Regions from separate parts of the Streptomyces sp. URMC 123 genome, predicted to be linked through region 2. Evidence: predicted binding sites of a transcription regulator. Region 2 holds the regulator's gene; the other holds the start of a gene.

Region 1 (10,083 bases), on a different contig from region 2:
GGGCGGCCACCGACGAACCGCACAGCGCGAGCGACCCCGCCCCCAGCCCGTACCCGTACGCGGACAACCTGCTGGCCCGCTGGGCCGAACCCCAGCGCAGGTACCACACCACGGACCACCTGATCGCGGTCCTCGACCGCGTCGACGAGCTGGCCGCGCACGCGGCCGACCCGGCCGCCGTGCGCCTCGCGGCCTGGTTCCACGACGCCGTGTACCTGCCGGAGCGCTCCACCAACGAGGAGCGCAGCGCGCGGCTCGCCGAGCGCGCCCTGCCGGAGGCGGGCGTGCCGCAGGCCCGTACGGAGGAGGTGGCGCGCCTGGTGCGGCTGACCCGGGACCACGACCCACGGCCGGGCGACACCAACGGCGAGGTGCTCTGCGACGCCGACCTCGCCGTGCTCGCGGGCTCCCCGGAGGCGTACGCCGCCTACGCGGCCGCCGTCCGCGAGGAGTACGCGTTCGTGCCGGACGACGCGTTCCGCGAGGGCCGGGCGGCGGTGCTGCGCCACCTGCTGGGGCTGCCGAAACTGTTCCGCACGCCGCGGGGCGCGCGGCTGTGGGAGGCCGCGGCCCGCCACAACATGGCCACGGAGCTGGAGCTGCTCACCGGCTGACGCGGGAGCCACCCGGGTCACCGGGCGGCGGCCCGGCCGACACCCCGGCCGGCACCCCGCGGAGCACCGCGCACAGCGCCTCCAGCGCCCCCGCGAACGCGTGCTCCGGCGGCGTGCCGTACCCGATGACCAGCCCCTCCGCCGGCCCGGCGGAGTCGGCGGACGCGTAGCGCGACAGCCCGTCCAGGGCCAGCCCCCGCGCCTCACCCCCCGCGAGCGCGACCCCCTCCGCACCCGGCGGCAGCCGCAGCACCGCGTGCAGACCCGCGGCGATCCCGCCGACCCGCAGCCCCGGCGCGTGCTCGGCGAGCGCGGCCACGAGCCGGTCGCGCCGCCGCCGGTAGCGCTGCCGCATCCCCCGTACGTGGCGGTCGTACGCCCCGGAGGCGATGAAGTCGGCGAGGGCGAGCTGGTCGAGCGCGCTGGAGTGCCAGTGCACGGCCCCCTTCGCGGCCGTGACGGGCCCGAGGAGCCGCTCGGGCAGCACCATCCAGGCGAGCCGCAGCGCCGGGGAGAGGCTCTTGCTCACCGTGCCGACGTACACGACGTGTTCGGGGTCCAGGCCCTGGAGCGCCCCCACGGGCTGCCGGTCGTAGCGGAACTCCCCGTCGTAGTCGTCCTCGATCACCAGTCCGCCCGTGGCGCGGGCCCAGTCGACGACGGCCGCGCGCCGGTCGGGGTGGAGCGGCATCCCGAGGGGGAACTGGTGGGCGGGGGTGAGGAGGACGGCGGACACGTCGGCGGAGCGCGCCAGCTCCCCCGTACGGGCGCCGTGTTCGTCGACGGCGAGCGGCACCGTGGCCAGTCCGGTTCGCCGGATCAGCTCGCGGTGGAGGCCGAGGCCGTACTCCTCGACGGCCATGCGCCGCCCGCCGGCCTCCCGCAGCACCGAGCTGAGCAGCATCAGCCCGTGCACGAAGCCCGCGCAGAGGACGATGCGTTCGGGGTCGGCCCGTACGCCGCGGGCGCGCGCCAGGTACTCGGCCAGGACCACGCGCAGCTCGCGGCGCCCGCGCGGTTCGGTGTAGCCGAACGCCTCGTTCGGCGCCGTCGCGAGGGCGCGCCGCATGGCGGTGGCCCAGCCGGTGCGGGGGAACGAGCCGGCGTCGGGCAGGCCGGGCAGCAGGCTGTACGCGGGCGTGCCGGGGAAGGGGCGCGCCGGGCCGGACGGGTCACGGAAGGTCAGGGCCCGGCCGCGGCCGCGTACGGGGGCGGGCTCGGCCCGGCGGGCGACCCGGGTGCCGGAGCCCTGACGGGCGGTCAGCCGGCCCTCGGCGACGAGTTCGGCGTAGGCGTCGGCGACGGTGTTGCGGGCGAGGCCGAGGTCGGCGGCGAGCGCGCGGGAGGAGGGCAGCCGCGCGCCGGGGGCCAGCCGACCGGTGGCGATGGCCTCGCGCAGGGCGCGGGTGAGCGCCCTGCGCACGCCGCCGCGGGTGCGGTCGAGGCGGAGGTCCAGATGGAGGTCGGCCCCGGCCGCGCCGGCCGCCGGCGGGTCGGCCGGGACGCCTGTGCCCGGGCCGCCGGGCGCGTCGACCCCTGAAATGGCCCACGAATCGGTCATGGGAATGGACCATACCGGTGGGCCACCGGCCTCCTAGGCTGGCGGCATGACACCGCACGACACCCTTCCCGACACCGCGCCCCACGCCTCCCCCGCGACCTCGACCTCGACCTCGACCTCGACGACGACCACGACCACCGGCACCGCCCCCCGCGGCCACCGCCGCATGGTGCTGCGCGAGCTCGCCCCCGAGGTCTACAAGGCGATGTTCGCCCTGTCCGCGGCCGCCGGAAAGGGCCTGGACCCGGCCCTCACGGAGCTGGTCAAGGTGCGCGCGTCCCAGATCAACCACTGCGCGTTCTGCGTCGATCTGCACACCGCGGCGGCGCGCGAGGCGGGCGAGAGCGAGAAGCGGCTGTATCTGCTGAGCGCCTGGGAGGAGGCCGCCGGCGTCTACACCGAGAAGGAGCGGGCGGCGCTCGCGCTGACCGAGGCGGTCACCGTCCTCACCGACGGCTTCGTGCCGGACGCGGTGTACGAGCGGGCCGCGCGCCACTTCGAGGAGGCCGAGCTGGCGCAGTTGATCTCGCTGATCGTCACCATCAACGCGTGGAACCGGATCGCGGTGACCACGCGCATGGTCCCCGGCGAGTTCTGACGGCCCCGGCACCGGCCCCGGCGCGTTCCGACGGCACCGGTCCCAGCCCCGGCCCCGGCGCGTTCCGACGGCCCCGCCGGCCACCGGCGCTCAGCGGTGCTTGGGGAGCCGCAGCCCCGCCTCCGTCAGCCGCCGCAGCAGCTCCTTCGTGCCGACCTCGACCGCCCCGGCGGCCACCACCGCCGGGTACCGCTCGCTCGGCACGTCGTAGTGGTCCCCGTCGAACGCCCGCGCCGGCATGTCGAGCCGCGCCGCGAACGCGTGCAGCTCCTCGTACGACACGTCGCTGACCAGGTGCGACCACATGCGGCCGTGGCCCGGCCAGATCGGCGGGTCGATGTACAGCGCCACGCTCAGCCGCCGCCCTCGGCCGGCCCGGCCGCCCCCGCCGCCCCCGCGGCGCCGAGCGAGCCGACCCGCGCCACGACCACCCCGGCCTTGCCGCACACCCAGTGCGGGTCCGGGCCCAGCTCCGGTTCGACGTCCAGGGCGTGCGGATCGCCCGCGGCGCACACCGGGCACAGCGGCCAGCGCCCGTACCGCTCCAGCAGCGCGTCCTGGACGTCCTGGGCCACCAGCCCGGCCAGGAAGCCCGCGCCCTCGGGCCACTGCTCCACCCACCAGCGCCGGCCGGCCACCGCGTCCTCGACGAGGGAGACGACGTCCGCGTCGGCGACGTCCCGCGCCGTCAGGTCGGCGATCACCAATGCCCGTGCGGCGTGCAGGGCCTGTTCCAGCTCCATGTCCCCATTGTCACGCCTGTCCCACGGCTCGCACCGCCGCCCCGGGCCCGGCCCGCCACAATGGCGGCAACCGGGCCGCCCGCGCCCGTACGCCCGTGCACCCCGGACAGGAGAGCCGCCGCCCATGACCTCCACCGACGACGCCCGCGCGGCGCTGCGCGCCCAGCTCGACGCCCTCGGCACCGAGGGGTTCCGCCGGGAGCTGGCCGACATCGACCGGCTCGACACCCTGGAGATCGCCCGGATCATGAACGGCGAGGACGCCACCGTGCCCGCCGCCGTCGCCGCCCGGCTGCCGCTGATCGCCGCCGCCATCGACGCCACCGCCGAGCGCATGGCCCGCGGCGGGCGGCTGATCTACGCGGGCGCCGGCACCGCGGGCCGGCTCGGCGTGCTGGACGCCAGCGAGTGCCCGCCCACCTTCAACACCGCCCCCGGGCAGGTCGTCGGGCTGATCGCGGGCGGGCCCGCGGCCATGGTGAGCGCCGTCGAGGGCGCCGAGGACAGCGCCCGGCTGGCCGCCGCCGACCTGGACGCCCTCGGCATCGCGGCCGACGACACCGTGGTGGGCGTCTCGGCCTCCGGCCGCACCCCGTACGCCATCGGCGCCGTCGCCCACGCGCGGGCGCGCGGCGCGCTGACCATCGGGCTGTCGGGCAATGAGGGGTCGGCGCTCGCGGCCGCCGCCGAGCACGGCATCGAGGTGGTGACCGGCCCCGAGCTGCTGGCCGGCTCCACCCGGCTGAAGGCCGGCACGGCGCAGAAGCTGGTGCTCAACATGATCTCGACGATCACGATGATCCGGCTGGGCAAGACCTTCGGCAATCTGATGGTCGACGTGCGCGCCACCAACGAGAAGCTGCGGGCCCGCTCGCACCGGATCGTCGCGCTGGCCACCGGCGCCTCGGACGAGGAGATCGCGGCCGCGCTGGGGGCGACCGGCGGCGAGGTGAAGGACGCGATCCTGATGCTGCTCGGCGGGGTCGACGCCCCCACGGCGCGGCGGCTGCTCGACGGCGCGGACGGGCGGCTGCGCACCGCTCTGGGCCGCTCCCTCCGCGCGGCGCCTCGACCCGGACCGGACGGGGGATGACGATGGAGGCCGCCCGCCGGGCGGCCGGCGCCGCCCCGCGGGCTCTCATCCGACCCGGCTCCGGCCGGTGCACAGCGAGGCCCCCGCATGCCCGAGGCATCCCCCCACCGTGCCGTCGCCGCCGCGATCCTGCCGCTCGTGGGCGGCGCGGCCAACGTCCTGTCCGTGGCGCACTGCATGACCCGGCTGCGCCTCGCGCTGGCCGACCGGTCCCTGGTGCGGGACGCGGAGCTGGCCGCGCTGCCGGCGGTCCTCGGGGTGGTGGAGGACGACACGTACCAGATCGTGCTGGGGCCGGGGGCGGTCGCCCGGGTGGCCCCGGAGTTCGAACGCCTGCTGGCCGGCGCCCCGGTGGCGCGGACGGGGCACGCGGAGGCGGCGGGCAGCGCACCGGCGGGGCACGCACCGGCACGCGGCACACCGACGGCCGTGCCCCTGGACGCCGATGCCCTCGCCGCCCGCGGCTCCGCCCTGCGCGCGCGCCGAAGGGCCCGTAACGCCACCCCGGCGAAGCTGCTGCTGCGCCGGATCGCCAATATCTTCGTACCGCTGATCCCGGCCCTCATCGGCTGCGGCATCGTCGCGGGCGCCGGGGGCCTGCTCACCAATCTGGACCTGCTGCCCGCCCTGGTGCCGCTGCTGGCCGCGGTCTCCGGCGGCTTCATGTCGCTGATCGCGGTGTTCGTCGGGGTCAACACGGCCAAGGAGTTCGGCGGCACGCCCGTGCTGGGCGGCGCGGTCGCGGCCGTCACGGTGTACGCGGGCGTGGCCCAGATCAGCGTGTTCGGCCAGCGGCTCTCCCCCGGCCAGGGCGGTGTGCTGGGCGCGCTCTGCGCGGCGCTGCTGGCGGTGCGGGTGGAGAGGGCCTGCCGGCGCCGGGTGCCGGAGGGGCTCGACGTGCTGGTGACGCCGACGCTGACGGTGCTGGTGCCGGGCCTGATGACGCTGTGCGGGCTGATGTTCCTGGCCGGGTGGGTGTCGACGGCCCTCGGCTCGGCCACCACCTGGCTGCTGGCGAGCGGCGGCGCCGTCGCCGGCTTCGTGCTCGGCGGGCTGTTCCTGCCGCTGGTGATGCTGGGCCTGCACCAGGCCCTGATCCCGCTCCATACGACGCTGATCCAGCAGCAGGGCCACACCGTGCTGCTGCCGATCCTGGCGATGGCGGGCGCGGGGCAGGTCGGGGCGGCGCTCGCGGTCCATGTGCGGCTGCGGCACGTGCCGTCGATGCGCAGGACGATCCGCTCGGCGCTGCCGGCCGGGCTGCTGGGCATCGGCGAGCCGCTGATCTACGGGGTGTCGCTGCCGCTGGGCCGGCCCTTCGTGACGGCGTGCGTGGGCGGCGCGTTCGGCGGCGCGGTGATCGGGCTGCTCGGCCAGATGGGTACGGCGGTGGGCGCGACGGCCATCGGGCCGTCCGGCTGGGCGCTGTTCCCGCTGCTGCGGGGCCCGGCGGGGTTCGCGGCCACGGCGGCGGCCTACGCGGCGGGGCTGCTGGCGGGGTACGGGGCCGGGTTCCTCGCCACGTATCTCTTCGGGTTCCCGGGGGGAACGGCCGAGGCCCGGCCACGGGACACGGCCACGCGGTGAGCCCGGGAACGCCCGAGGGCGGCACCCCTGGTGGGGGTGCCGCCCTCGGGTCCGTACGACTGGAACAGCCGATCCGTCAGCCGGATCAGAAGTCCATGTCACCGCCCGGCATGCCGCCCGGAGCGGCCGCGGCGGCCTTCTCCGGCTTGTCGGCGATGACGGCCTCGGTGGTGAGGAAGAGCGCCGCGATGGAGGCGGCGTTCTGCAGCGCGGAGCGGGTGACCTTGGCCGGGTCGATGATGCCCTCGGCGACCAGGTCGACGTACTCGCCGGTCGCGGCGTTGAGGCCGTGACCCGGGGTCAGGTTGCGCACCTTCTCCACGACGACGCCGCCCTCGAGACCGGCGTTGACCGCGATCTGCTTCAGCGGGGCCTCCAGCGCGAGCTTGACGGCCTGCGCACCGGTGGCCTCGTCGCCCTCGAGCTCGAGCTTCTCGAACACCTGGGACGCCTGGAGCAGGGCCACGCCACCACCGGCGACGATGCCCTCCTCGACGGCGGCCTTGGCGTTGCGCACCGCGTCCTCGATGCGGTGCTTGCGCTCCTTGAGCTCCACCTCGGTCGCGGCGCCGGCCTTGATGACGGCCACGCCGCCGGCCAGCTTCGCGAGGCGCTCCTGGAGCTTCTCGCGGTCGTAGTCCGAGTCGGAGTTCTCGATCTCGGCGCGGATCTGGTTGACCCGGCCCTGCACCTGGTCGGCGTCACCGGCGCCGTCCACGATGGTGGTCTCGTCCTTGGTGACGGTGACCTTGCGGGCGCGGCCGAGCAGGTCGATGCCGGCGTTCTCGAGCTTGAGGCCGACCTCCTCGGAGATCACGGTGCCACCGGTGAGGATGGCGATGTCGCCGAGCATGGCCTTGCGGCGGTCGCCGAAGCCCGGGGCCTTGACGGCGACGGACTTGAAGGTGCCGCGGATCTTGTTGACGACCAGGGTCGCCAGGGCCTCGCCCTCGATGTCCTCGGCGATGATCAGCAGCGGCTTGCCCGACTGCATGACCTTCTCCAGCAGCGGAAGGAGGTCCTTCACGTTGCTGATCTTCGAGTTGACGATCAGGATGTACGGGTCGTCGAGCGACGCCTCCATACGCTCCATGTCGGTGGCGAAGTAGGGGGAGATGTAACCCTTGTCGAAGCGCATGCCCTCGGTGAGCTCGAGCTCGAGCCCGAAGGTCTGCGACTCCTCGACGGTGATGACACCTTCCTTGCCGACCTTGTCCATCGCCTCGGCGATGAGCTCGCCGATCTGGGTGTCGGCGGCGGAGATGGAGGCGGTGGAGGCGATCTGCTCCTTGGTCTCCACGTCCTTGGCCTGCTCGAGCAGCTGGGCGGAGACGGCCTCGACGGCCTTCTCGATGCCGCGCTTGAGGGCCATCGGGTTGGCGCCCGCGGCAACGTTGCGGAGGCCCTCGCGGACCAGCGCCTGGGCGAGGACGGTCGCGGTCGTCGTGCCGTCACCGGCGACGTCGTCCGTCTTCTTCGCGACCTCCTTGACCAGCTCGGCGCCGATCTTCTCGTACGGGTCCTCGAGCTCGATCTCCTTGGCGATGGACACACCATCGTTGGTGATCGTGGGGGCGCCCCACTTCTTCTCGAGGACGACGTTGCGGCCCTTGGGGCCGAGGGTGACCTTGACGGCGTCGGCGAGCTGGTTCATCCCGCGCTCGAGGCCGCGCCGCGCCTCCTCGTCGAACGCGATGATCTTGGCCATGTGAAGTGGTCCTCCCAGGACTTGGGCGTCCCCCCGTGCCGAAGGCTACGGGGGAGGATTTCTCCGGACCGCGCTGGCGCCCGCGACGGACGGCCTGCCGACCCGGCGGTTCCTTGCCCCACCCGGCCCGCGGGCCTCACCGACCCGGTCCTCCTTGTCACTCTCACGCGTAGAGTGCTAACGCCAATGATTAGCACTCGCACCCTGAGAGTGCAAGCGCGCCGGGGAGTTTCGAATCCGGTGCCCGGGGGCCCGGCGCGGGGGTGCGCAGGGGCCCTGACGAGGGGCGACGGGCGCGTGGAGGAGGCGACACGCGAGGCGGGCGGCGTACACGCGAACGAACACGGACCACGGGCGCGGAACCAGGGACGCACGGGCGCGGGCCTGCGGCCGTACGGGCGCGCGCACACGACAGGGCCCGCACCCCGAAGGGTGCGGGCCCCGGTCACGGACAGAGACAGTCGGCGCTTCAGCCGGCTAGGCGGAGACCCGGACCATGTCCGCCTGCGGCCCCTTCTGGCCCTGCGAGATCTCGAACTCGACCCGCTGGCCTTCCTCGAGGGTGCGGTAGCCGTCCATCTGAATCGCGCTGTAGTGCACGAAGACGTCCGCACCACCGTCGACCGCGATGAAGCCGTACCCCTTCTCCGCGTTGAACCACTTGACGGTGCCCTGAGCCATTCCTAACTCCCCTATTACTGGCCCTTGCACAGGACCGCACTCCGCGGACCCGGGTCAGACCTCACCCCCTGACAGGTGGGGGTGTGCGCCGGAACGCGTCGACCGCGGCTGAATGTATCCGCACAGATGCCCTCCGCAACAGGTCACTCGGACGAGAATTCCGGGCATGGCCGATCGGATAATTGGCGAGATCTCCCGCGAATTCCGGGCAAGTCGGGCCGGACATAAGGGATGTAACCGACAAATCTCAGCCAGGCGCGCGGTTCAGATTGTCGCGTTCTCATATGCGCGGGACACCCGCGCGAAAGGGGGAGCGGGCTAACTGTACCGCGCTCAACCATGCAGAATCGCCCCTTCCGTTTCTCTCACGGAGGGGGCGATTCTCATTACGCAAGGTTGTTGAATTTCTCCTCGGCGGCCGAATGTCGACCCCTCGGCGTGGCCGGTTTCAGCCGCCCGCGACGGCCGGAATGATCGATACGCCGGCGCCCTCGGGAGTGGCCGTATTCAGCCCCTCCGCGAAGCGCACGTCGTCGTCGTTCACATAGACATTGATGAAGCGGCGCAGTCGGCCGGTGTCGTCCAGAACCCGGGCGGCAATGCCCTGATGGCTCTTCTCCAGGTCCGCCAGCACCTCGGCGAGGGTGGCGCCCTCGGCGGAGACCTCGGCCCGGCCCCCGGTGTAGGGGCGCAGGATGGTCGGAATTCGGACAGTGACGCTCATCGGTTTCGCCTTCCGGTCGAGGCTCGCGTGACACGGGTGGAACAGCAGGAGACAGCGTGAAGCGGGGGCGGAGCGGGAGAAGGGAGAGAGGCGGAGCGGCGCTCAGGCCAGGCCGGCCGCGCGGAACGCGTCCAGGCTGGGCCGGATGACGGCCGAGGGCCCGCTCGTGGGGGCCACCGCGTCCAGCGTCTTGAGGCCGTCGCCGGTGTTGAGCACGACGGTCTCGGCGGCCGGGTCGAGCTGCCCGGTCTCGATCAGCTTGGCCAGCACGCCCACCGTCACCCCGCCCGCGGTCTCGGCGAAGATGCCCTCCGTGCGGGCGAGCAGCTTGATCGCGTCCACGATCCGCCGGTCGTCCACGTCCTCCACCGCGCCGCCGGTGCGGCGGCAGATGTCCAGCACGTACGGGCCGTCGGCGGGGTTGCCGATGGCAAGCGACTTGGCGATGGTGTCGGGCCGGACGGGCCGCACCACGTCGTGGCCGTCCTTGAACGCGCGGGACACCGGGGAGCAGCCCTCCGCCTGGGCCCCGTAGATCCTGTACGGCCGGTCCTCGACCAGCCCGAGGGCGATCAGCTCCCGCAGCCCCTTGTCGATCTTCGTGAGCTGGGAGCCGGAGGCGATGGGGACGACGAGGTTGTCCGGCAGCCGCCAGCCGAGCTGCTCGCAGATCTCGTAGGCGAGCGTCTTGGAGCCCTCGCCGTAGTAGGGGCGCAGATTGACGTTGACGAAGCCCCAGCCCTCGCCCAGCGGGTCGCCGATGAGCTCCGAGCA
Region 2 (10,083 bases):
GCATCCGGGTGAATGCGAAAAAAGCCGGGAGCCATGGGGTTTCTGCCGGGATGAGACGGCCGTTACCCACGGTGGCACCGGTGTCCCGGGCGGCCCGAGAGGCGCTCGACCGGCACGACCGTCGTGACCGTGCAGGACACCGCTCGGAAAGGGATGCTGAAGTGAAGTACACCAAGGCTGCCGCCGTCATCGCCGGTTCCGTCATGGCCCTGGGAACCGCGACTCCGGCCTTCGCCGCCGATGGGAAGGGGGGGCCGGCAGGCTCGCTCCGCGCCAACACCAGCAAGCTGCTCGGGCTGAACGAGCAGCAGACCCGCGAGGTGACCGCCCCCCTGGAGAAGCCGGTCAACGACCTGGTGCGCTCCACCGACGAGACCGCGGAGGAGGGCGGCGAGGTCGTCGGCCAGGTCGCGATGCGGCAGGTGAAGCACCTCCACCGGCACGCCAAGGAGCAGGTCGAGCACTCGGCCCAGTCGAAGAAGTCGCGGACGGACGTCTCCCCGATGGAGAACCTCCGCCTCGTGAAGCTGCCGACGGGCATGATGCCGACCGGCATGGTCCCGACGGCCCGCTGATCGCTCCCGCGCGCCGATCCTCTCCGCGCGCCGATCCTCTCCGCGCGCCGATCGCCGGCCGGCAGGCCGGCCCCGTACCCCGGGCGGGCCCGACGCACTGCGTCGGGCCCGTTTGTCATGCCGTCGGCGCGAAGGGCGCGTCCAGCCTCTTACGCCCGCGCTCCCCGCGCTCTACCCTGATCTCTGCTCGAAGGTTACTCGCCAGTTAAACAACTCCCCGTCACACTCCAGTCACAGCACTGCCGCGGGCCACGGAGGATGTCGTGAGCAACACGCAGACCTTGATCGATGACCGGCCGCCCTCCGTGGCGACGCTCTTCCTGGAACGGGTCGAGGCCACCCCCGACGCCGAGGCCTTCCGCTACCCCGTGCCGTCCGCCGACGGCCGGGACGCCGAGGAGTGGCGCTCCCTGAGCTGGGCCGCGGCCGCCGGGCGGGTCGGCGCCATCGCGGCCGGGCTGATGGACCTCGGCGTCCGGCCCGAGGAGCGGGTCGCCCTCGCGGCCAACACCCGCGTCGAATGGATACTGGCCGACCTCGGCGTGCTCTGCGCCGGCGCCGCCACCACCACGATCTACCCCAGCACCAACGCCGAGGAGACCGCGTTCATCCTGGCCGACTCCGGCAGCCGGGTGCTGATCGCCGAGGACGCCGGGCAGCTCGCCAAGGCCCGCGAGCGCCGCGCCGAGCTGCCCGAGCTCGCCCATGTCGTGGTGATCGACGCCGCGGACGCCCGGCGGGCCGACGGCGACCCACCCGACTGGGTGATCTCCCTCGACGAGCTGGAGCGGCGCGGCGCGGCCTATCTGGACAAGAAGCCGGACGCCGTCCGCGAGCGGGTCGAGGCCATCCGGGCCGACCAGCTCGCCACGCTGATCTACACCTCCGGCACCACCGGGCGGCCCAAGGGCGTACGGCTGCCGCACGACTGCTGGTCGTACATGGCCAGGGCCATCGCCGCCACCGGGCTGATCAACGGCGACGACGTGCAGTACCTCTGGCTGCCGCTGGCCCACGTCTTCGGCAAGGTGCTGCTCTCCGGTCAGATCCAGGTCGGCCACGCCACGGCCGTCGACGGCCGGATCGACCGGATCGTCCACAACCTCCCCGTGGTCCGCCCCACCTACATGGCGGCCGTGCCCCGGATCTTCGAGAAGGTCTACAACGGCGTCGCGGCCAAGGCCCGGGAGGGCGGCGCGGCCAAGTACCGGATCTTCCAGTGGGCCGCCCAGGTGGCCCGCGAGTACGCCAAGGCCGACCAGGACAACTTCCGCCGCACCGGCAACCGCGGCGCGCCCCTCGGCCTCACCGTCAAGCACGCCATCGCCGACCGGCTCGTCTACGCCAAGATCCGCGAGGCGTTCGGCGGCCGGCTGCGCGCCGCCGTGTCCGGCTCGGCGGCCCTCGCGCCCGAGATCGGCTTCTTCTTCTCCGGCGCCGGCATCCACATCCTGGAGGGCTACGGCCTCACCGAGACCAGCGCCGCCAGCTTCGTCAACCCCGGCGAGGCGTATCGCACGGGGACGGTCGGCAAGCCGCTGCCCGGCACGGAGGTGCGGATCGCGGACGACGGCGAGATCCTGCTCCGCGGCCCCGGGGTGATGGAGGGCTACCACGGGCTGCCGGAGAAGACGGCGGAGGTGCTGGAGCCGGACGGCTGGTTCCATACCGGGGACATCGGCGAGCTGTCCCCGGACGGCTTCCTGCGCCTCACCGACCGCAAGAAGGACCTGATCAAGACCTCGGGCGGCAAGTACGTGGCGCCCAGCGAGATCGAGGGGCAGTTCAAGGCGGTCTGTCCGTTCGTCTCGAACATCCTGGTGCACGGCGCGGACCGCAACTTCTGCACCGCGCTGATCGCGCTCGACGAGACGGCGATCCTCGGCTGGGCCGCCGAGCACGGGCTGGGCGGCAAGCCGTACGCGGAGGTCGTGGCCGACCCCCGGGTCGAGGAGCTGATCGCCGGCTATGTGGAGCGGCTCAACGAGGGCCTCCAGCGCTGGCAGACGATCAAGAAGTTCCGGCTGCTGCCCCGGGACCTGGACGTGGAGCACGGGGAGCTGACCCCCAGCCTCAAGCTGAAGCGGCCGGTCGTCGAGCGCGAGTACCGGCATCTGCTGGAGGAGATGTACGCGGGGGCGCGCGAGGCGTAGCGGCCCGCCACCGCCGGCCCGGCGGGGGCCGGTCTCCGCACCGGCCCCCCGTATCGGCTCCCATGCCGGCCCCCGCGCCGGCGTCCGCGCCGGGGTCCGTCCGCGATGCCGGAGAATGGGTCGTATGCCATCCGTACTGCCCGACGGCGAGCCCGTCCCCGCCGACGGGTCCCTGCCCCGCCAGGCGCTCGCGGACCCCACCCGGCCGCTGGCCTTCTATCTGCACGTCCCGTACTGCGCCACCCGCTGCGGCTACTGCGACTTCAACACCTACACCGCCAGTGAGCTGCGCGGCTCCGGCGGGGCGCTCGCCTCCCGCGACAACTACGCCGAGACCGTCGCCGAGGAGATCCGCCTCGCCCGCAAGGTCCTCGGCGACGACCCCCGCCCGGTGGAGACCGTGTTGGTCGGCGGTGGCACGCCGACCCTGCTGCCCGCCGCGGACCTGGTACGGATGCTGGCCGCGATCCGGGACGAGTTCGGTCTCGCCGACGGCGCCGAGATCACCACCGAGGCCAACCCCGACTCCGTCGACCCCCGCTACCTCGAACAACTGCGCGAGGGCGGCTTCAGCCGGGTCTCCTTCGGCATGCAGAGCGCCCGGCGCCATGTGCTGAAGGTGCTGGACCGCACCCATACGCCGGGGCGGCCCGAAGCGTGCGTGGGCGAGGCGCGCGCGGCCGGCTTCGACCATGTGAACCTCGACCTGATCTACGGCACGCCGGGGGAGTCGGACGACGACTGGCGGGCCTCGCTGGACGCCGCCCTCGGCGCGGGGCCCGACCATGTGTCGGCCTACGCGCTGATCGTCGAGGAGGGCACCCAGCTGGCGCGCCGCATCCGGCGCGGCGAGGTGCCGATGACCGACGACGACGTCCACGCCGACCGCTACCTCATCGCCGAGGAGCGGCTGTCGGCCGCCGGCTTCCACTGGTACGAGGTGTCGAACTGGGCGACCTCGCGGGCGGGCCGGTGCCGCCACAACGAGCTGTACTGGCGCGGCGCGGACTGGTGGGGCGCGGGCCCCGGCGCCCACAGCCACGTCGGGGGCGTGCGCTGGTGGAACGTCAAGCACCCCGGCGCGTACGCCCAGGCCCTGGGCGAGGGCCGCTCGCCGGGCGCCGGCCGGGAGGTGCTCTCGGACGAGGACCGGCGGGTGGAGCGCGTCCTGCTGGAGCTGCGGCTGGTGGACGGCTGCCCGCTGGACCTGCTGCGCCCCGCCGGCGCCCGGGCCGCGGCCCGCGCGCTCGCCGACGGCCTGCTGGACCCGGGCCCGTACGCGGCCGGGCGGGCCGTGCTGACGCTGCGCGGCCGGCTGCTGGCGGACGCGGTGGTGCGGGACCTGGTGGACTGAGCCCGCACGCTGCCGCGGATACGACGGATACCGCGCCCCGGCCGCGTACGGTGCCCCGGCCGCCCCGGTCACGCCCTGCCGGTCACGCCGTGACGTAGTCGATCAGTTCCTCCACCCGGCCCAGCAGCGCGGGCTCCAGGTCCTTGTACGAGCGCACCGACCCCAGAATGCGCTGCCACGCCGCGCCCGTGTTCTCCGGCCAGCCCAGCGCGCGGCACACGCCCGTCTTCCAGTCCTGCCCCCGGGGGACGGTCGGCCACGCGGGGATGCCGACGGAGGCCGGCTTCACCGCCTCCCAGATGTCGATGTACGGGTGGCCCACCACCAGGACGTGCTCGCCCGACACCTCGGCCGCGATCCGGGACTCCTTCGAGCCGGGCACCAGGTGGTCCACCAGGACGCCCAGGCGCGCGTCCGGCCCGGGGGCGAACGCCCGCACGATGGCCGGCAGGTCGTCGACGCCCTCCAGGTACTCGACGACCACGCCCTCGATCCGCAGGTCGTCGCCCCACACCTTCTCGACGAGCTCCGCGTCGTGCCGGCCCTCCACGTAAATGCGCCCGGCGCGCGCGACCCTGGCGCGCGCCCCGGGGACGGCGATCGAGCCCGACGCCGTACGGGCCGGGCCGCGCGCCGCGGCGGGGGCGGCGGCCGCCGGCCGCACCAGCGTCACCACGCGCCCCTCCAGCAGGAAGCCGCGCGGCTGGAGGGGGAACATCCGCCGCTTGCCGAACCGGTCCTCCAGGGTCACACAGGGCCCCTGGGAGGTCTTCTCGCATCCGACGACCGCCCCGCAGAAGCCCGTGGTGACCTCCTCGACCACCAGGTCGGGCTCCGCCGGGACCTCCGGCACGGGCTTGTTCCGCTTCCACGGCGGGGTGAGATCGGGACCGTACTGTCTGCTGCCACGCATCCGACCGACACTAGACCGGCCGGCGGCGGGAACGGGGCCCCTGCCGTCACGACACGCCGAAGCGCTCCGCCAGATCGCGCCGCTGGGCCCGTACGAAGGCGGCGTCGACCACCGCGCCGTGGCCGGGCACGTAGCGGGCGTCCGGGCCGCCGAGCGCCAGCAGCCGGTCCACCGCGGCCGGCCACCACGCGGGCGCGGCGTCCGGCCCCGCCTGCGGCTCGCCGGACTCCTCCACCAGGTCGCCGCAGAACACCACCGTCGGCTCGGCGCCCCGGCCCGGCACCAGCACGGCCAGGTCGTGGCCGCTGTGCCCCGGGCCCACGTTGACGATCAGCGCCTCCCGGCCGCCGCCCAGGTCGACCGCCATGTCGCCGCTGATCGCGTGGTGCGGCCGGACCAGCTGCTCGACCGCCTCGGCGGCCTCGGCCGGGTCCGCGCCGTGCCGCACCGCGTCCTCGTACAGCGCCTGGCGCTCGCGCTCGTTCCCCAGCAGGGCGTCGAACCCCACCGCCCCGTACACCTCGACCCCCGCGAACGCCGCCGCCCCCAGGACGTGGTCGAAGTGCGGGTGCGTCAGTGCGAGATGAGTCACTCCCCGGCCGAGCGCCTGTTCGACCTCCGCCCTGATCCGTGCGCCCTCCGCGAGCGTCGCGCCGGCGTCCACGAGCAGTACGGCCCGCTCCCCGTGCACCACGCCCACCGTGGCGTCCCAGCGGGGCAAACGGCGCCGGGCCACGCCGTGTGCGAGCGGTTCCCAGCCGGTCTCTTCCCAAGTGCGGTCCATGCGGTGACGCTAATCGCACGGGGCGGTGGCGCGCGGGAGACCCGACCGGGCGACGTGACCTGGTGCGGACGGCCCTTGCCCGGTCCGCACCACCCCGCCGTACACTGGGCCCGGGAAGGCTGGCACTCGTACAGGGCGAGTGCCAAGCAGCGACTGAGGAAACGACTGCTGGAGGTGTGCGCGGTGCTCAGCGAACGCAGACTCGAGGTACTGCGTGCCATCGTCCAGGACTATGTCGGGACCGAGGAGCCGGTCGGCTCCAAGGCGCTCACCGAGCGGCACGGTCTCGGTGTCTCCCCGGCCACCGTGCGCAATGACATGGCGGTGCTGGAGGACGAGGGCTATATCGCCCAGCCGCACACCAGTGCCGGGCGCATCCCCACCGACAAGGGCTATCGCCTCTTCGTCGACCGGCTCGCGGGCGTCAAGCCCCTGTCGTCGCCCGAGCGGCGCGCCATCCAGAACTTCCTGGACGGCGCCGTCGACCTCGACGACGTGGTCAGCCGCACCGTACGGCTGCTCGCGCAGCTCACCCGGCAGGTGGCCGTCGTCCAGTACCCCTCGCTGACTCGTTCGACCGTGCGCCATGTGGAGCTGCTGTCGCTCTCCCCGGGCCGGATCATGCTGGTGCTGATCACGGACACCGGGCGGGTCGAGCAGCGCATGGTGGACTGCCCGGCGCCCATCGGCGAGACCTCCCTGGCGGATCTGCGGGCCCGGCTCAACAGCCGCGTGGTCGGCCGCCGCTTCGCGGACGTGCCGCAGCTCGTGCAGGACCTCCCCGAGTCCTTCGAGGTGGAGGACCGGGGGACGGTCTCGACGGTGCTGGCCACCTTGCTGGAGACTCTGGTGGAGAAGCCCGAGGAGCGGCTGATGATCGGCGGCACCGCCAATCTGACGCGCTTCGGGCACGACTTCCCACTGACCATCCGGCCGGTGCTGGAAGCGCTGGAGGAGCAGGTCGTCCTGCTCAAACTGCTCGGGGAGGCCAAGGACTCCGGCATGACCGTACGTATCGGGCATGAGAATGCCCACGAAGGGCTGACTTCCACGTCCGTGGTCACGGTCGGCTACGGTTCGGGCGACGAGGCGGTCGCAAAACTCGGCGTGGTCGGACCGACCCGCATGGACTACCCCGGAACGATGGGAGCGGTACGCGCAGTGGCACGTTACGTCGGACAGATCCTGGCGGAGTCGTAGGTGGCCACGGACTATTACGCGGTCCTGGGCGTACGGCGCGACGCCTCGCAGGACGAGATCAAGAAGGCGTTCCGCCGGCTGGCGCGCGAACTGCACCCGGACGTCAACCCCGATCCGAAGACCCAGGAGCGGTTCAAGGAGATCAACGCCGCTTACGAGGTGCTCTCCGACCCGCAGAAGAAGCAGGTCTACGACCTCGGCGGGGACCCCCTGTCGGCCTCTGGCGGCGGCGGAGGGGCCGGTGGCTTCGGCGCCGGCTTCGGCAACTTCTCCGACATCATGGACGCGTTCTTCGGCACCGCCGCGCAGCGCGGGCCGCGCTCGCGCACCCGGCGCGGCCAGGACGCCATGATCCGGCTCGACATCGAGCTGGACGAGGCGGCCTTCGGCACCACGAAGGACATCCAGGTCGACACGGCCACCGTCTGCACCACGTGCAGCGGCGAGGGCGCGGCGCCCGGCACCTCGGCGCAGACCTGTGACATGTGCCGCGGCCGCGGCGAGGTCTCGCAGGTCACCCGGTCCTTCCTGGGCCAGGTCATGACCTCGCGGCCCTGCCCGCAGTGCCAGGGCTTCGGCACCGTCGTGCCGACCCCCTGCCCGGAGTGCGCGGGCGACGGCCGGGTCCGGTCCCGCCGGAACCTCACCGTCAAGATCCCGGCCGGTGTCGACAACGGCACCCGCATCCAGCTCGCCGGCGAGGGCGAGGTCGGCCCCGGCGGCGGCCCCGCGGGCGACCTCTACGTCGAGATCCACGAGCTGCCGCACCCGGTCTTCCAGCGCCGGGGCGACGACCTGCACTGCACGGTGACCATCCCGATGACGGCGGCCGCGCTGGGCACGAAGTGCCCGCTGGAGACGCTCGACGGCATCGAGGAGGTGGACATCCGGCCGGGCACCCAGTCCGGGCAGTCCATCCCCCTGCACCAGCGGGGCGTCACCCATCTGCGCGGCGGCGGGCGCGGCGATCTGATCGTCCACGTGGAGGTCCAGACGCCCAGCAAGCTCGACCCGCAGCAGGAGGAACTGCTGCGGCAGCTCGCGAAGCTGCGCGGCGAGGAGCGGCCCTCCGGGCAGTTCCAGCCGGGCCAGCAGGGCCTCTTCTCCCGGCTCAAGGACGCGTTCAACGGCCGCTGAGGTCTTCGCGTCCCGAACGGCGCGCCGCCCCACCGGCGGCGCGCCGTTCGCGCGTCCGGGGCCCGGTGGAGGCGCGCCGTTCGCGTGTCCGGGGCCCGGCGGTGGCCCGCCGTTCGCGCGCCCCGGGGCCGGGGGAGGCGGCCCGCCGGGCGTCCGGCCGGCGTGACACGATGTGACCATGTCCTCCGCGCTGACCGATCTCTCACCCCACCCGATCGTGCAGGCCCCCATGGCGGGCGGCGCCTCCTGCCCGGCGCTCGTCGCCGCGGTCGCGGAGGCCGGCGCCCTCGGCTTCCTGGCCGCCGGCTACAAGACGCCCGAGGCCATGCACGAGGAGATCCGGCGGGTGCGCGGGCTCACCGCCCGCCCCTTCGGGGTGAACCTCTTCCTGCCGCAGCCCGCCGCCGCCGACCCGGCGGCCATCGAGGTCTACCGCGAGCAGCTCACCGGCGAGTCCAGCTGGTACGATACCCCGCTGGGCGACACCGACGGCAGTACGGACGACGCCTACGACGCCAAGGTGGCGATCCTCCTCGACGACCCGGTGGCCGTCGTGAGCTTCACCTTCGGCTGCCCCGCCCGGTCCGTCGTCGAGGCCCTGCGCGCCGTCGGCACGCGCACCGTCGTGACCGTCACCTCCGCCCAGGAGGCGCTGGCCGCCCACGAGGCCGGCGCCGACGCCGTCTGCGCCCAGGGCGTGGAGGCCGGCGGCCACCAGGGCAGCCACCACGACGACCCCCGCGCCGACGGCGCCGGCCTCGGCCTGCTGCCGCTCCTCGCCCAGGTCCGCGACGCCGTGCCGCTGCCGGTCGTCGCCGCCGGAGGGCTGATGCGCGGCGAGCAGATCGCCGCCGTCCTCGCCGCCGGCGCGGTCGCCGCCCAGCTCGGCACGGCGTTCCTGGCCTGCCCCGAGTCCGGCGCCGACCCCCTGCACAAGCGGGCCCTCACCGACCCGCGCTTCCCCGGCACGGAGCTCACCCGCGCCTTCTCCGGGCGGCCCGCGCGCGGCCTGGTCAACCGCTTCCTGCGCGACCACGGCCCGTACGCGCCCGCCGGCTACCCCCAGGTCCACCACCTCACCACGCCGCTGCGCCGGGCCGCCGCCCGCGCCGGCGACCCCGAGGCCATGGCCCTCTGGGCCGGCCAGGGCCACCGGCTCGCCCGGGACCTGCCCGCCGGCCGGCTCGTCGAGACGCTCGTCGCCGAACTGGCCGCCGCCCGCGCGGCCCTGACCACCCCGGGGAGCGCCTCGTGACCGCGCCGGTGTTCGTCGTCGACCGGGTGCCGGGCGGCCCCGAGTACGTGCTCGAAGGCCCCGAGGGCCGGCACGCCGTCTCCGTGAAGCGGCTGCGCCCCGGCGAGGACGTCGTCCTCACCGACGGCCGGGGCCACTGGACGGAGGGCGTCGTCAAGGCCGCCGAGGGCAAGGACCGGCTCGTCGTGACGGACCTGCGCACGATCCGCGAGGAGCCGGAGCCCACGCCCCGGATCACCGTCGTCCAGGCGCTCCCCAAGGGCGACCGCGGCGAACTCGCCGTCGAGACCATGACGGAGACCGGCGTGGACGCGATCGTCCCCTGGGCCGCGTCGCGCTGCGTCGCCCAGTGGAAGGGCGAGCGCGGGCTCAAGTCGCTCGGCAAGTGGCGCGCGACGGCCCGGGAGGCGGGCAAGCAGTCCCGCCGGCTGCGCTTCCCCGAGGTCCACGACCTGATGACGACCCGCCAGGTGGCGGGGCTCCTCGCGGGCGCGGCGTTCGCGGCCGTCCTCCACGAGGAGGGGAGCGAGCCGCTCGCCACGGCGGGGCTGCCCGCGGAGGGGGACATCGTGCTCGTGGTCGGCCCCGAGGGGGGCGTGGCCCCCGACGAGTTGGCGGCGTTCGCGCAGGCGGGGGCGGGGGCGTTTCGGCTGGGGGCGAGCGTGCTCCGTACGTCTACGGCTGGGACGGCGGGGGTGGCGCTCCTCCTGAC

Evidence for each region. Region 2 encodes HrcA, which represses chaperone genes, less so after heat shock. Its sites were predicted from a motif close to TTNGCACTCNGNNNNNCNGAGTGCNAA; they were not measured.
Region 1: groL (chaperonin GroEL) is a predicted target of HrcA. The motif match lies at 8,059-8,085, and genes of this name have one in related genera.

The regions. Positions count from the first base shown of each region.
Region 1 covers NZ_JBPQTV010000130.1:3,706-13,788, reverse strand. Annotated here, with positions in the region: gene ACSNOD_RS16915 (HD domain-containing protein) at 1-614, shown strand, start outside; gene ACSNOD_RS16910 (PLP-dependent aminotransferase family protein) at 604-2,175, opposite strand; gene ACSNOD_RS16905 (carboxymuconolactone decarboxylase family protein) at 2,222-2,773, shown strand; gene ACSNOD_RS16900 (DUF4031 domain-containing protein) at 2,864-3,124, opposite strand; gene ACSNOD_RS16895 (hypothetical protein) at 3,127-3,516, opposite strand; gene murQ (N-acetylmuramic acid 6-phosphate etherase) at 3,641-4,609, shown strand; gene ACSNOD_RS16885 (PTS transporter subunit EIIC) at 4,697-6,196, shown strand; gene groL (chaperonin GroEL) at 6,282-7,904, opposite strand; gene ACSNOD_RS16875 (cold-shock protein) at 8,382-8,585, opposite strand; gene ACSNOD_RS16870 (MoaD/ThiS family protein) at 9,034-9,309, opposite strand; gene thrC (threonine synthase) at 9,412-10,083, opposite strand, start outside.
Region 2 covers NZ_JBPQTV010000106.1:8,691-18,773, forward strand. Annotated here, with positions in the region: gene ACSNOD_RS14970 (hypothetical protein) at 162-575, shown strand; gene ACSNOD_RS14975 (AMP-dependent synthetase/ligase) at 839-2,728, shown strand; gene hemW (radical SAM family heme chaperone HemW) at 2,853-4,082, shown strand; gene ACSNOD_RS14985 (DUF3097 domain-containing protein) at 4,165-4,995, opposite strand; gene ACSNOD_RS14990 (MBL fold metallo-hydrolase) at 5,042-5,779, opposite strand; gene hrcA (heat-inducible transcriptional repressor HrcA) at 5,963-6,979, shown strand; gene dnaJ (molecular chaperone DnaJ) at 6,980-8,116, shown strand; gene ACSNOD_RS15005 (nitronate monooxygenase) at 8,295-9,371, shown strand; gene ACSNOD_RS15010 (16S rRNA (uracil(1498)-N(3))-methyltransferase) at 9,368-10,083, shown strand, end outside.